One region of the Paraliobacillus sp. JSM ZJ581 genome, then DNA from elsewhere that is predicted to be linked to it. Evidence: riboswitches for the same ligand, from Rfam matches in the RefSeq annotation. Region 1 holds a riboswitch; the other holds the start of a gene.
What was found. A riboswitch is a leader RNA that binds a small molecule or an ion and turns the genes downstream of it on or off. The one in region 1 is predicted to bind cyclic di-GMP.
Positions count from the first base shown of each region.

Region 2: another riboswitch for cyclic di-GMP. It lies ahead of ACH6CY_RS15270 (methyl-accepting chemotaxis protein); the one in region 1 lies ahead of ACH6CY_RS14165 (EAL domain-containing protein).

Region 1 is NZ_JBISEP010000034.1:1,485-9,326, reverse strand. Features, by position in the region: gene ACH6CY_RS14175 (YveK family protein) at 1-660, opposite strand, end outside; gene ACH6CY_RS14170 (nitroreductase family protein) at 880-1,434, shown strand; cyclic di-GMP riboswitch class I at 1,603-1,696, shown strand; gene ACH6CY_RS14165 (EAL domain-containing protein) at 1,783-2,499, shown strand; gene ACH6CY_RS14160 (anaerobic ribonucleoside triphosphate reductase) at 2,734-4,647, shown strand; gene nrdG (anaerobic ribonucleoside-triphosphate reductase activating protein) at 4,644-5,111, shown strand; gene corA (magnesium/cobalt transporter CorA) at 5,248-6,201, shown strand; gene ACH6CY_RS14145 (MFS transporter) at 6,329-7,525, shown strand; gene ACH6CY_RS14140 (hypothetical protein) at 7,549-7,728, opposite strand.
Region 2 is NZ_JBISEP010000046.1:3,651-11,492, reverse strand. Features, by position in the region: gene ACH6CY_RS15270 (methyl-accepting chemotaxis protein) at 47-1,837, opposite strand; cyclic di-GMP riboswitch class I at 1,945-2,029, opposite strand; gene ACH6CY_RS15265 (ribonucleoside-diphosphate reductase subunit alpha) at 2,359-4,647, shown strand; gene ACH6CY_RS15260 (ribonucleotide-diphosphate reductase subunit beta) at 4,717-5,766, shown strand; gene ACH6CY_RS15255 (flavodoxin domain-containing protein) at 5,782-6,222, shown strand; gene ACH6CY_RS15250 (TSUP family transporter) at 6,300-7,076, opposite strand; gene ACH6CY_RS15245 (formylglycine-generating enzyme family protein) at 7,149-7,842, opposite strand, start outside.

The DNA of each region.
Region 1 (7,842 bases):
GATTGCTCCTATTACTGGAAGTCCTAATTTTTGTTCGACGTCTTGCTCTGTTTTTAATGTATTATCTAAATATTCTAACAAAAAGGCTAGCCCTACTCCTGCCATTGCGCCTACTACAAGTGCAATTACAATATTTAACATCGGTTTCGGGTTGACTGGTGATGGGTCGGCATCTAATTCCGCTTCAGATAGGACACTAACATTGTCTACATTCATTAAATCGCCAATGTCTTGTTGGAAAATTTCAACCGTTTTATTTGCAATAGCTACTGCAATTGCTGGGTCTGGATCTGTTGCAGTCACGGTAACCACTTGGGAATTCTGCTCACTACCGACATTAATTTTTTCTCTTAAAGTACCTGCTGAGATTGTCAGATCTAGTTCGTTGATTACTTCATCTAGAATTCGTGGACTACGAATAACTACGTTGTATGTATTAATAATTTCCACATTAGAACGGATTTCATTATAATCTACTTGATCAGATTCTGTTGATTTTTGATTCACAATGAATTGTGAACTAGATTGATAGGTGGGTGTAATGAAGAAGTAGGTGACTAGCCCACTAATAAGTGCTGCTCCAATAATAAGTAAGAAAATGAGACCAAAACGCTTCTTCAATACCTCCATTATTTCTTTCAATGATATTGTTTCTTCCATACTGTCGATCCCCCTGCATGTTTATTGTTAGCATCTCGATCATTTAAACTCATACAAACGAAATTATATCACAATGTTCTATCTTTTTGGACAGAATTTTCTCAAACTTTCATCGGAATTTACAAGAAACTACAATAGAACAAGCGACACACCCTTCCTTATTTGTTTGAATTTATGTATAATTGCGGAAATAAACTTGTTTATTAGGAGGACTTTAGAATGACTATTAAACACAATCGCAAAGCGGATTTTTCCATCCATGAGCAATTTACGAAACGTTGGTCACCAAGAGCGTTTCTTGAAAAAGATGTTCCTGATGATTTAGTATTTCGTGCATTAGAAGCAGCTCGTTGGGCACCTTCTAGTATGAATTTACAGCCTTGGCGATTTATTATTGCACGAACAAAGGATGATCGCGAACGTTTCCACTCGTTTATTATGGATGGCAACCGAGTGTGGTCCGAAAAGGCACCTGTACTAATTTTATTTCTTTCTAAGAAAAAAGGAAGTTCACACACATTTGACACAGGAATAGCTTTTGGTTTTTTCGCATTGCAAGCGCTCGAAAACGGGCTAATTACCCATCCAATGGGTGGATTCAATAAAGAAAAGGCACGTGTAGTGTTAGAAATTCCTGATGAGTATCAACTGCATACTGTCGTAGCTTTAGGATATCAAGGAAATAAAGCAACATTATCTTCTGAATTACAAGCACGTGAGATGCCTTCTACTCGTCACCCATTACAAGACTTCATTCATGAAGGAAAATTCTAGCCGAGATCGGGCAACAGTAAAGACCCTTTATCTTATTTTTAGGAATCAACTTCTGCTCAACCGTCTCTCCATTTAAAATTATGACTTTTTCCTCTATTACATTTATTGTGAAAAATATTGGAATTTTGTAGAATTTTGATATAATATATAAAAAATACATATCCTGTTTACCGACAATGGCAAACTTATCGAAAGGTAAGGACGCAAAGCTATGGGTCTAAAGCATAAAATATTTTAATGCTATGATTGCCAAGTTACCGAAGAACTCCATTGAAAAGGTGAACCTCCTAGATTAGTAGTGTTCACCTTTTTCATTCATAAAGGTATGATTAACAAGGAGTTGTGTGCATGTTAATTGATACACTGATTGAAAAAGAAAAATTCCACCATTATTTCCAGCCTATTTTCAGCACAAATACGCAAGAGAAAATCGGTTATGAAGTACTTTTACGTACTAGTTTATTCCCAAATCCATTGTGCATGTTTCAAGAGGCAAAAAAAGCAAAACGTTTATACGAATTAGACTCAAGATCAATTAAGAAAGCGGTGATAACTTTTTGTTCTTCAGCAGTTAAAAAGCAAAGAGCGCTTCTATTTATTAATGTCTTCCCTTCTACTATCGTCAATGATGATTTTGAATCCTTTCTTAACTGTGTGCTAATAGATAACCAAATTAGTAAAAATCAAATTGTTTTAGAAATTTCCGAATCAGAGGTTGTTGAAGATCCAGCATTATTCAAGAAACATATTAAAACACTCAAAAATCAAGGTTACATATTTGCTTTAGACGACGTAGGCAAAGGGTATGCAAATTTTGATAGGATGATCAACTTCGAAGCAAAATATATTAAATTAGATCGGATTTTCTCTAAATGTTTAGATCAATCAAAAAAGAAACAAAATTTAATTCGTTTCTTTCTACAATATTGTAAAGAAAATGGAATCACATTGATATTGGAGGGTGTGGAAACGGAAGAGGAACACCGAGTCGCTAAAGCGCTTGGCGTTACACATGCACAAGGATTCTTGTTAGGAAAACCAACAAGCATAGAAAGATGGGAATAATACTTGAGTATAAGAGCCAAGTGTCAGAGAGTAGTTGGTCCTTAAAAAAAAAAAGAAGAGGAGGATTTTTCCTTGTCCCACTTACTATATGGCTTTTTTTAATCATGAACTGTGATGTATGTCACAGTTTTTTCTTCTTTTCACATGCTAAACTAACAATCGTATACTATATATAGTAACTGAATCGCGTAATGCGTACAATATATTGAAACAGGAGTGGATTTTATGCTAACCATGCCAACGCTCACAAAAGAGACAGAGGATCACTTACTAGAAGCGATAGATCAAATTGTTGATTCTAGTAATCAAGATTTAATTCAAGAGAATGCGAATGTCGATGGTCAGTCACCAATGGGACAAATGTCCAAATTCGCATCTGAGGCATCTAAACATTATGCCAAAAAAGTCATGTTAAGTCCAGACATCACGCAAGCGATGGAAGAAAATTTTATTCATCCACATGATCTTGACTTTATGCCGACTGGAACAACGACTTGTTGTCAAATTCCATTGGGCGAAATATTAAAAGATGGCTTTAATACTGGTCATGGCTATATGCGGGAACCGAATGATATTTTAAGCGCAATGGCACTTGCCTCTATTATTTTTCAATCAAACCAAAATATGCAGCACGGTGGACAAAGCTATCCAATGTTTGATAAAGACCTTGCACCTTATGTACATAAAACTTTCTTAAAACATAAAAAACGCATCAAGCGTTATGCAGCTACACTTACCGAACGAGCACTTGACGAAGCAGCTTGGAATGAAACAGATCGTGACGTGTATCAAGCGTGTGAAGCTTTTGTTCATAACTGTAACTCTATGCATTCGCGTGGCGGTGGGCAAGTACCGTTTGTTTCAGTTAACTACGGCACTGATACTTCAGACGAAGGTCGCTTATTTGTAAAAAACTTATTGCTTGCAACAAAAGCAGGGCTAGGAAATGGTGAAACACCTATTTTTCCAATTCAAATTTTTAAAATGAAAAAAGGAATCAACTTTGAATCTGGCGAACGAAACTATGATCTCTATCAGCTAGCATTAGAGACGACTGCTGAACGATTATTTCCGAATTTCAGTTTCATAGACTCTACCTTCAACGGGCAGTATTATGATGGTACAACAGAATCTGAAGTTGCCTACATGGGTTGTCGTACACGTGTGATGGGCAATCGGCACGGGGTAGAAAATGGAATTAAGCGTGGGAATTTATCATTTACATCGATTAATCTTGTGAAAATAGCATTGACTTCTTATGACACTGTTAGTTTTTTCAATAAATTAGACCACTATATTGATCTAGTGATTAAACAATTATTGGAACGGTATGCTTTTCAGATAAAGAAAAAAGCACAGCACTTTTCTTTTTTATATAGCCAAGGGGTGTGGAAAGACAGTGAAAAGTTGGCCGCTGAAGACGAACTAGCAGACGTATTAAAACACGGCACACTAAGTATTGGCTTTATCGGATTAGCTGAAGCATTAAAAGCGCTAACTGGTGAACATCACGGAGAATCAGATGATGCGTATGAATTAGGGTATCAAATTGTTTCTCACATGAGAAAGCGCGCAGATCAAGCTGCCGATCAATATGATTTGAATTTTTCTCTTATTGCAACACCCGCAGAAGGATTATCCGGAAAATTCACGAGAAGTGATCAAAAGGAATTCGGTAACCTTCCTGGTATAACAGAGCGGGATTATTACACGAACTCTTTCCATGTTCCTGTTTATTACGCTATTCGTGCGATTGATAAAATTCGTAAAGAAGGGGCTTTTCATAAATTGTGTAATGGTGGACATATCTCTTACATTGAATGTGATGGTGACGTTTCTAAAAACACAAAAGCACTTGATACATTAGTTAAAGCAATGGCAGCAAGTGACTTTGGTTATGGATCAATTAATCACCCAGTCGACCGTTGTAAAGCTTGCGGGTATACAGGGATTATCGATCATGCTTGCCCTAAATGCCAGAATGATGATCAAGAAAGAGTAGAACGGATTCGCCGAATTACTGGTTATCTTGTTGGAGATATGAAGAAATGGAATTCTGCTAAACGAGCAGAAGAAAGCCAGCGTGTGAAGCACCAAACCAGCCGTGTTAATGGAGCTACTGTACAGAAAAGCGCTGATCATTCATGAAGGTAATGAACATTTTACACGATTCCGTTGTAGATGGGGAAGGCTTGCGTACGGTAATTTTCTTTGCAGGATGCCCGCACTTCTGCAAAGGATGTCATAATCCAGCAAGCTGGAATATCCGGAATGGAACAGAAATGACTGTTGATGAAGTCGTTGAAGAAGCTGGAAGCAATCCATTAACCGATATTACTTTGTCTGGTGGTGAGCCTTTCTTTCAAGCAGAAGAAGTAGCAAGAGTTGCTAAGCGACTAAAAGCGATGGGCAAACACATCTGGGCTTATAGCGGGTTCACATTAGAGCAATTGCAGCAATCAAAAAATCCTTACCAGTGTGAATTGCTTAGCTATTGTGACGTGCTTGTCGATGGACCATTTATTTTAGCAGAAAAAGATCTATCCTTATCATTTAGAGGAAGCCGAAACCAACGTGTAATTGACTTAAATAAAATGGAAGTAATGCTTTAATGGGACAAGGGGGTAACCTCCTCGTCCCATTTTATTTATTTTGTTGAGGCCCAAAAGGACAGACTTCTTTGCCTCAGTTTCGTTTTCTGTTCATCTTTCAAGGGTATACTAGTGATTGAGAGGGGAGAATTATCAAATGATACAAATTATTGCAGTAACGAAGCAGCAACAACTAATAGAATTAGATGCAATGGAGGATCTGTCTACCATTGATTATCAATGGTATTGGATTGACTTTGACCAACCAACGTCAGAAGAAGTCATTCATCTTGAAAAGACATTACACTTTCACCCCTTGGCCATCGAGGATTGTTTGCAAAACTTACAACGTGCAAAACTGGATTATTATGATGATTTTAGTTTTTTCATTATGCATGCGATTGAACCGATGACATTAAATCAGCTAGAGCATGATTTCTTTTTGAGTGAAAATGCGATTGTCACGTTCCATCACCAATCCTCTATTCAAATTAATCAAGTATGGCAGCGTCTAAAAAAATTGCGTGAGGAACAAATTGAAAAGTGGGATTCGTATCGTGTGTTCTATGAAATATTGGACAAAATTGTTGATCATTATTTTCCGATCATCTATTCGATTGAGGATGAACTGAATGAAGTCGAGAATAATCCAAATGAAAAAACGATGCCTGTATTGTTAGATAATTTATTCGACATAAGACATCAGTTGTTACAATTGCGACATACCATTAATCCGGTTCGTGATCTATTTTATCGTATGTTAAATTCTAGTCATCTTAAGGGAATTAAGGATCGTCGAGCATACTTTACCGATATCTATGATCATTTATTAAAGCTTTCCGAAATGGTAGCATCGAATCGTGACATTGCTAATGATATTCGAGATAATTATTTATCTTTAAACTCCCATCAAACTAATGAGGTAATGAAAGTACTAACAATTATTACGTCTATCTTTGCACCGCTTACTTTAATTGCAGGTATATATGGGATGAACTTTACTTATATGCCAGAACTTCAAACAGATGCAGGGTACTATATTACACTCGGTGTGATGGTAGTGATTGCTATTGCCATGTTCGCATGGTTCAAGCGAAAAAGGTGGTTTTAACGAAGGAAGTAGGCATTCCAGCTTTTTTTTGACAAAAGCTGACCCTAGTGTTTCTCTTTTCAAAAGTGAAGTAGTAAGGTATAATATATATTTCGAGTTACGAAGGAAAGAAGGTAGAAATAAACACATGCCAAATGGTAAACAAACACATGCAACAATAACAAAAGAAAAGATTTGGACGAAAGACTTTGCCCTTATTTGTGTGGCAAACTTTTTTATTTTCTTAGGATTTCAAATGACATTACCTACAATTCCGTTATTTGTTCAACATCTTGGTGGTAGTGATCAATTAATCGGAATTGTTACTGGTATATTTACATTCTCTGCATTATTATTCCGACCATATGCTGGACATGCATTAGAGTCAAAAGGTCGACAATTTGTCTATATGATCGGCTTAGGAATCTTTGTCCTCTCTGTCGGTTCGTATTCAATTATTGCTAGTATTGGATTTTTAATTGCAATGCGCATGTTACAAGGAATTGGTTGGGGATTCTCCACCACTGCGACTGGTACAATTGCAACCGATTTAATCCCACCAAGCCGACGAGGAGAAGGAATGGGCTACTTCGGGTTGTCGGGAAATCTTGCCCTAGCATTTGGACCAGCACTTGGGCTAACATTAATTGGCACTTTAACATTCTCACAATTATTCATCATATGTGCGGCATTAGGTTTGGTTGCCTTTATTTTATCGACACAAATTCAATACAAAAAAGTCGAGCATTCCAAGCATAAAACAACGACTATTAAATTCGATATTTTTGAAAAAAGTGCAATAAAACCTGCAACGTTATTGTTTTTTATTACAGTAACATTTGGTGGAATTGCTTCTTTTCTTCCTTTATACACGGCAGAAAAAGGCATGGATGGAATAGAGATTTACTTTCTAACTTACGCCTTATTTTTGATGATTTCTCGAACGTTTGCGGGTAGGTTATATGACCAGAAAGGACATGTTGCGGTATTTTTACCGGGGGCGTTATTAATCTTCACAGCGATGCTACTACTTGTATGGCTACCTAGTACGTTTGTTTTGTATACAGCAGCTGCACTCTATGGACTTGGTTTCGGTAGTGTCCAACCAGCTCTACAAGCATGGGCTGTTGATCAAGCAGCTTCCAATCGAAAAGGAATGGCAAACGCCACATTCTTTGCCTTTTTTGATTTAGGTGTTGGAATTGGTGCCATGACATTTGGTGTCATTGCCTCAAACTTTGGCTACAGCTTTATCTACTTAACAGCTGCGTGCTCTGTAGTCATTTCAATGCTTTTGTATGTAACATTACTATTTAAGAGTCGTAAAACGGGACAAGGGAGCTAATTCCCCTGTCCCATTATTCTTCCTTAAAAACGAGATAGCACACTTGATTTTTTATCCCATTCTTCTTTTTGTATCATTTGAGCTAATTCTTCTCTCAGGTCTTCCATAATATCTTCTAAACTCACACCTTGCTCGTCCTTCTGGTATACGCTTGTTAAAATCGTTTTCAATTTTTCACTATCTAGTAATTTATCATTGTTCATATTGATTTGATTCCTCGTTAACTAATTTTTTGATCAACTAATGCTTATTTATTTGTTTAAACCATCTTATATGCCATTTTTGGAATAAATTGATTCTATCACATCGTTCAAAAA
Region 2 (7,842 bases), on a different contig from region 1:
CAGTTGACTATTCTGACTCACCAACGTGATTTGACGTAGAACCTTTTTAGTATTTAAATTTTCTTACTAAGTTATTCAGTTCTTCTGCTGATAAAGCTAACTGACTAGATCCGGTCGTTATCTCTTCCATCGCACTTGTTGTTTCTTCTGCCGATGCCGTCGTCTCTTCCACACCTGCTGCTGATTGCTCTGATATAGAAGCAATTTCATGAATAGATGTATTCATTTGCTCACTATCTACTGTCATTTTAGTTAGGCCATCTGTCATTTGCTGTACATTTAGTGTTACTGTTTCAATCGCATCTTTTATTGAATTGAAGGAAGCTCCTGTATTACTTATTTGCTCCTTACCGCGCGCTACTTCTTGATACCCTTCTTCTAATGTTGTAGATACAACAGACGATTCTTTTTGGATGTTTGCTGCAATTGTCGTAATATCCTTAACAGAGTCACTCACTTGTTCAGATAACTTACGAACTTCATCAGCTACAACAGCAAATCCTTTCCCCTGTTCTCCCGCTCTAGCTGCTTCTATTGCTGCATTTAAGGAAAGTAAATTGGTTTGCTCAGCTATATCTTTAATCACGGAAATGAGTTTAGTAATCTCCCTTGACTGGATATCTAGCCCACGCACTTTCTCTACTGCTTGTTTTACAATAGTGTCAACATTACCCATTTGTTTTATTGATTCTTCCATCAATTTATATCCAGTTTCTGTTTCCGTTCCTACTTCCATCGTTGTTTGGCTTACCTTTTTACCATTATGACTAGCTTCTGTTATTTTCGAAGTAAAATTCTCCATTGCATGTGCAAGATCTCCAGCATGACTAGCTTGTGTTTCAGTACCTGAGGCCAACTCTTCCATTGTCGCCGCAATCTGTTCAGAACCATTTTTCACTTCACTGGACGATTGAGTTAAAGCTTCACTTTGTTTACTCACTGTATCTGCTGTTTTATTAATTCGTTGAACAATATGCTTAATATTTTCTTGCATCACATTCATTGATTCTCCTAGTCTACTTATTTCATCTTTTGCTTGATAATCCAGGGAATCGGTTGTTAAATCTCCATTAGCAATATTATTACTCATCTCAACTACTTTACCCAAATGCTTAGATACATGCCGACTTAAAAAGATTATCATGATAATACCAATTACAATAGAAAGGAACATAGACATAGTTAATGTAATTAAAACAGAATTTTGACTATCGATTACATTACTAACAGCTTCTTCTCTCTCATCATTTACCGTATTTCTCAACATTTCTAAATATGATAGTGACTCATTTGTTAAGTCACTAAACTGTTTTGTATAAAATGCAAATAAATTACTTTCAGCTTCATATTTACCAGCAATCTCCTCCAAAAATAATTCGTCTATTCTATCATTAAATGTGTTTATACTTTCCATTAATGATTTTTGTTGATCGGTATCCACGTTTTTTTGGATAGTACTTAACAATTCTTTTACCTTTTCTTGATCTTCTTTATACTCATCTATGTATACATTACTTCCATTTTGTGAATAACTAAGTGCAGACATTGATTTAGCTCTTATCTCTGATCCAATCTCCGTAATAGCAATTGCTCTACTTCCCCTTCTTTCTAATGCATTGACCTCATTTTCAACAGTGACAACTGATTTTATAATAAATCCTAAAGAAATTGCTAATAATAATAGAACAAAAAAGAAAGCGGTTCCAAATTTACCGCCAATTGATTTACTTCTCATACCGATAAGTGGTAAGTCACTCAATTTGTTTATCCATTCCCTCCTCTTCGTTTTGGTTTTCGTTTTTGATATTTTCTTTCGTTTCAGCTTCAATTGTTTCATGACATTTCTCCTCTCTTTTATCATTAAAAAAAAGCTCACCAAAAGAATGGTGAACTTTTTACGTAATTTAGAAACGTTATTCTGCTTACGTGAGTGATTCATTTCTTTTCGGTAGCTCGGCGATCATCGTTTGATAACAACAGACCCGTAGCTTTGCGTCCTTATCTTTCAATAAGTTTGCCCTTTTCCTATTCATTTGTACGTTAACATATGCTAATTATATTATAGTTAAAAATAACTAATTACTCAATATTATTTAAAGGTATTTTTAAATTATAGTAGTTTCTTCCTATACCATTTTACAGTTAATATTGCCATAATGTATATATACTTTTCAAACTAAAAAATATATATTTTACAATTGCTTAATTTAATAAATTACGTTATCATACAATATATAGGTGTTTTCGAACGGAATCCGCCTATATATTGTATTTTTAATGTAGAATGGCAAGAACTCAACATCAAAGCTTCTATAAACATTCATACATATTATTATTTTGTACAGGAGGATATTTATAATGACAATGGTAATGGACAATGATATCCAGCGTGTGTTGAAGCAACTCTCTCAACTATCTAACAAATACGATATGGATATTACTCACATCGAAGAACAAATTCGAAACATAGCAACCACCTCTAAAGATCCGAATCAAGAGGCGCTTTTTTATGCGCTAAATCGGATTTCAATGGATCAACCTAATTGGACTTTTGTAGCAGCACACTTCTATTTAGAGCAAATCTATCAAGAAGCAGCTCGAAATCGTAGTTACGATACAAATAATAAGTACGGAAATCTATATAACCTACTATTGTCTCTAACAGATAAAGGCATCTATGACAAAGCTATTTTAGAAACGTATACAAAAGAAGAAATTGATACGTTAGAACAAGAAATTATTCCAGAACGTGATCAATTATTTAACTACATCGGTTTGTTCCTATTAGCAGATCGTTATTTAGCTCGCGACCATGATCGTCATTTATATGAGTTGCCACAAGAAAGGTTTATGATTATCGCGATGACACTCATGAAACAGGAAGCTGCTGAGAAACGCCTTGATTTAATTAAAGAAGCATATTGGGCTTTGAGCAATTTATATATGACAGTAGCTACACCAACACTTTCAAATGCTGGTAAAAGCTATGGCCAATTATCCTCTTGTTTTATTGATACGGTTGATGATTCATTAGATGGAATCTATTTAAATAACTGGGACATTGCTAGATTAAGTAAAGATGGCGGCGGAATTGGTATTTACTACGGTAAAGTTCGCGCATTAGGATCTGATATTAAGAAATTCAAAGGTAACTCTTCAGGTGTTGTTCCTTGGATTCGCTTACTAAACGATACTGCTGTAAGTGTAGATCAATTAGGACAACGTCAAGGAGCAGTTGCTATTTATCTTGATGTTTTCCATAAAGATATTATGAGTGGGTTCCTAGATTTAAAAACAAATAATGGTGATGAAAGACGTAAAGCGCACGATATTTTCACCGGTGTTTCTATTCCTGACTTTTTCATGGAGCAATTAAAAGTAACTGATGAGAGCGGAAAAAGTATTGGCGAGTGGCACACATTCTGTCCACATCAAGTAAAACAAATAATGGGTTGGAAAGACGAAAACGGGAATGCGCTTGGTCTAGAAGATTTTTATGATGAAACAGATAACAAATACTTTACTGAAAAATATAAAGAAGCTGTCAATCATCCGTTACTACCAAGAAAAACATATCGGGCAATGGATGTAATGGCACGTATTATGGTCGCACAATTAGAAACAGGTACACCTTACATGTTCTATCGTGACGAAGTAAATCGTCAAAATCCTAATAAACATGGACGTGGTGTAGGTAGAACATCAATTTATTGTAGTAATCTATGTACAGAAATCGCCCAAAACATGTCAACAACAACGATTGTACGTGAATATCAAGATGAGGATGAAAATATTGTCATCGTACGTAAACCGGGTGAGTTCGTTGTATGTAACTTATCTTCTATCAATCTGCCAAATGCAGTACGTGCTGATGTATTAGAACGTCTAATTCGTATTCAAGTACGTATGCTTGATAATGTTATAGACTTAAATACAATTAGTGTCGGACAAGCACAAGTAACGAATAAGAAATATCGCGCTGTTGGACTCGGTACTTTCGGGTGGCATCACCTTCTTGCATTAGAACATATTCATTGGGAATCTGATGAAGCTGTTCAGTTTGCCGATAAAGTGTACGAAGATATTGCTTATTATACGATCCAAGCGTCAATGGAATTAGCAAAAGAAAAAGGTACTTATCGTGCATTCGCTGGCTCTGAGTGGGAAACAGGACGTTACTTTGAGCGAAAAGGTTATAATAGCGAGCGTTGGCAGTCATTAAAAGCAGATGTCGCCACAAATGGAATTCGTAATGGCTGGTTAATGGCCGTTGCACCAAACTCTTCCACAGCAAAAATTGGCGGCTCAACGGATGGAATTGACCCATTATATGCGGTTGAATTCGCTGAAGAAAAGAAAAATTTCAAATTCAAAGTTACTGCACCTGACTTAGACCATGTCACTTATAATTACTATCGTCGTGCACGTCATGAGCTAGACCAGACCTGGAGCATTAAGCAAAATGCAGCTAGACAACGTCACGTTGACCAAGGAATTAGCTTTAATCTGTACGTGCGTCATGATATCAAAGCAAAAGATCTATTGCATTTACATCTGTCTGCTTGGGAACATGGTTTGAAAACTACTTATTATGTCCGAAGTACTTCTCAAACAGAAATTGATGAGTGTGAAGCTTGTCATAGTTAATAATGAAAGGGACAAGGAGTTGTTCACTCAACAGCTCCTCCCCTTATTCTTACAGGAGGCAAATATAACATGGTACAAACTGATCAACCGTTGACGAAAATAAAATTACTTAACCCTACTTATCCGAACAAATCTACCGGAATAATTAATGGACAATCTTCTGGTCTCTTAAACTGGAATGATATTGCTTATCCGCAAATGTATGATCTATATCAAACATTATTATCGAATTTTTGGAAAGCACAAGAAATTAATATGCAAGATGACATTAAACAATGGGATAATCTTTCAGAGACCGAAAAAGATGTTTTCTTGCGCATTAACACACAGCTTGCTTCATTAGATAGTCTACAAACACCGACAATGTCTCACGTGATGGACTATGTGACAGATTCAAGCTTTAAAGCGATCTTTGCAGTTATTTCTCAGCAAGAAGCTGTTCATAATGAATCTTATTCATATATTCTAAGTTCTCTTGTACCATTAAGAGAACAAAATGAGCGTTTTGATCAAGCGAAAGATGATCCAATTGTTCGTAAGCGAAATCAATTAATCCTAGATAGCTATGATGCTTTTCGTGAAAAACCAACACCGCAACGATTATTTGAATTAGCGGTTAATTCTATTAACTTAGAAGGCATTTATTTTTATGCTGGTTTTGCTTTCTTCTATCACTTGGCACGCCAACAAAAAATGTTAAAAACAAGTACAATGATTAGCTATATTCAGCGTGATGAAATGCAACATGCGTATTTCATTTCACAGTTTATCCGTATATTGTTAACAGAGAATCCTGAATTAAATACAGAAGAGAATATTCAATATGCCTATCAAACGATTGATAAAGCTGTCCAAAATGAAAAGGAATGGGCTAATTATATTCTAAAAGACATCGATGGCATCGACCTTGATGAATTCCATGGCTATGTGGAATACCTTGCAAACAAGCGTCTGCGCCAAATTGGTTTAGATAATTATTATGAAGAACGTGAGAATCCAATGGCTTGGATACACGTGTTCAGCGACGAAATGTTAAATGAAACAAAATCAGACTTTTTCGAGCAAAAATCTCGTACGTATACAAAAGTTTCTTCTTCTAATGGTTTTGATGAATTATAAGGGAGGCTATTGGCAATGAAAGCTGCCATTATTTATACATCAGTAACTGGTAATACGGAAGATCTTGCAAGACAGATCTACCACGGTATGCAAAAACAGCACATTAATGTAGACTTTATTGCTATCGACGAGTTAGACTATGATACACTTCCAACCTATGATATTATTGCAATTGGGACGTATACATGGGACAATGGCGACCTTCCAATAGAAATGGAAGATCTGTTTATCGCGTTTGAGGAACAAGATATGAAGCATGTCACAACAGGTGTATTCGGCACTGGTGATAGTTTTTACCCTTATTATTGTGGAGCGGTCGATTTATTCCGAGACATGTTATATGTCCATACCAACTTAGCTGTTACACTAAAAATCGAATTAACGCCACAACAAGAAGACCTAATACGTTGTGAAAAATTCTGTGACCGACTCACAAGAACATTAGTACTAGCATAATTTTATTGCATCTATAACAAACAGTTACGTTCAAATGAACGTAACTGTTTGCTTCATTTTATATGCTTTTGCAATAACTAATAAGAGAATACATTATACATATTAATAAACAAAATAGTTAAAATAGCTATATTAAAAATCTTTTCTATTTGCTTATTCGTTAATTTATGTACAAAATTAGTACCAACAAGTCCGCCAATAATACCACCAGCAATCATATAAGGTAACATGACTAAATCATAATCACTAATATTTGTTGTCATTCCGGCTAACATCAGCGCTGATAATTGCGAGAAAAAGATGATAAATATGGAATTAAAGGTCGCATTTTTTGCATTCATTGAAAATAAAAGGCTTAAAACAGCCACATTTAATGGCCCTCCACCAATACCTAAAAACGAGGATAGCAACCCTAGTACAATGCCAATCAATAAAATAATAACCCTGTTTTTTACATTGAATCTTCTCATAACATGCTTATATTTAAAATAGATAAATATTAATAATAACAATACTGCAAGCAATACAGATTGGAAAATCGCTACACCTTTTGAAATCCCAAGACTCATGACAAAGTAGTTAAAGACAGCTTTCCCGATAAAACCACCTAAGATAGATCCACCTGCAATAAGTGCACTATTTATCTTATCAATAGTCACATCCATTTTCCTCATCTTAATTAACGAAACAGCTGCCATCGAAAATACAGTAGCAGCAGAAAGAATACCTATTGTTGACAAATCATAATGCCCAAAAAAATCTAATACAGGCTTGATAATAACACCACCACCTAAACCTGCTATAGCCCCGAGCGTTGTAGCAAATAAGCCAATCATAAAATATAAAACAAACATAGCGATCATCCCCTAAAAAACTATTCCTTTCAACTGATTGAAGGACTTTGTATGATTTGATTATTTTCGTTACTATACATCAGCTACACATCTAAATCCTACATTCCCTGACGAGCTATCTGGTGTATTTGATGAACGGGAAGCAACTCGATACCTATTACAGTATGAATGATGACAAAGATAAGAGCCACCTCGCATCGAACGCATTTGCCCAACAGGAGGCCCTTTGGGGTCAATGATTTCACTATAGTCATACTTCGCATCAAACCAATCTGCACACCATTCCCATACGTTTCCTGCCACATTATACAAACCATACTCATTTGGCAGATAGGTATCTACTGGAGCAGTACCAAAAAAACCATCGCTTGTAGCATTATAAGTAGGAAAACTACCCTGCCAAATGTTGCATCGGTGCTTTTCATTCGGTGTTAACGCATCACCCCAAGGATATCTTTTTTTAACTAATCCACCTCGTGCAGCATATTCCCATTCCGCTTCTGTTGGTAACCGTTTCCCAGCCCAATGACAATAAGCAATTGCATCATTCCATGTCACATGTGTTACTGGATGATCCATACGCTCTTCAATCGAAGAACCTTTTCCTTCTGGTTGGTACCAGTAAGCATCCTTAACGGGTAACCACCATTGATGAGCTGGTGCTACTAACTCTACCTTTTCTATATCTACAAATTGATAAAAAACAAACGACCAACCATATCTTTCTGTTTCGGTGACATAATTCGTCTCTTTAATAAACGTATCA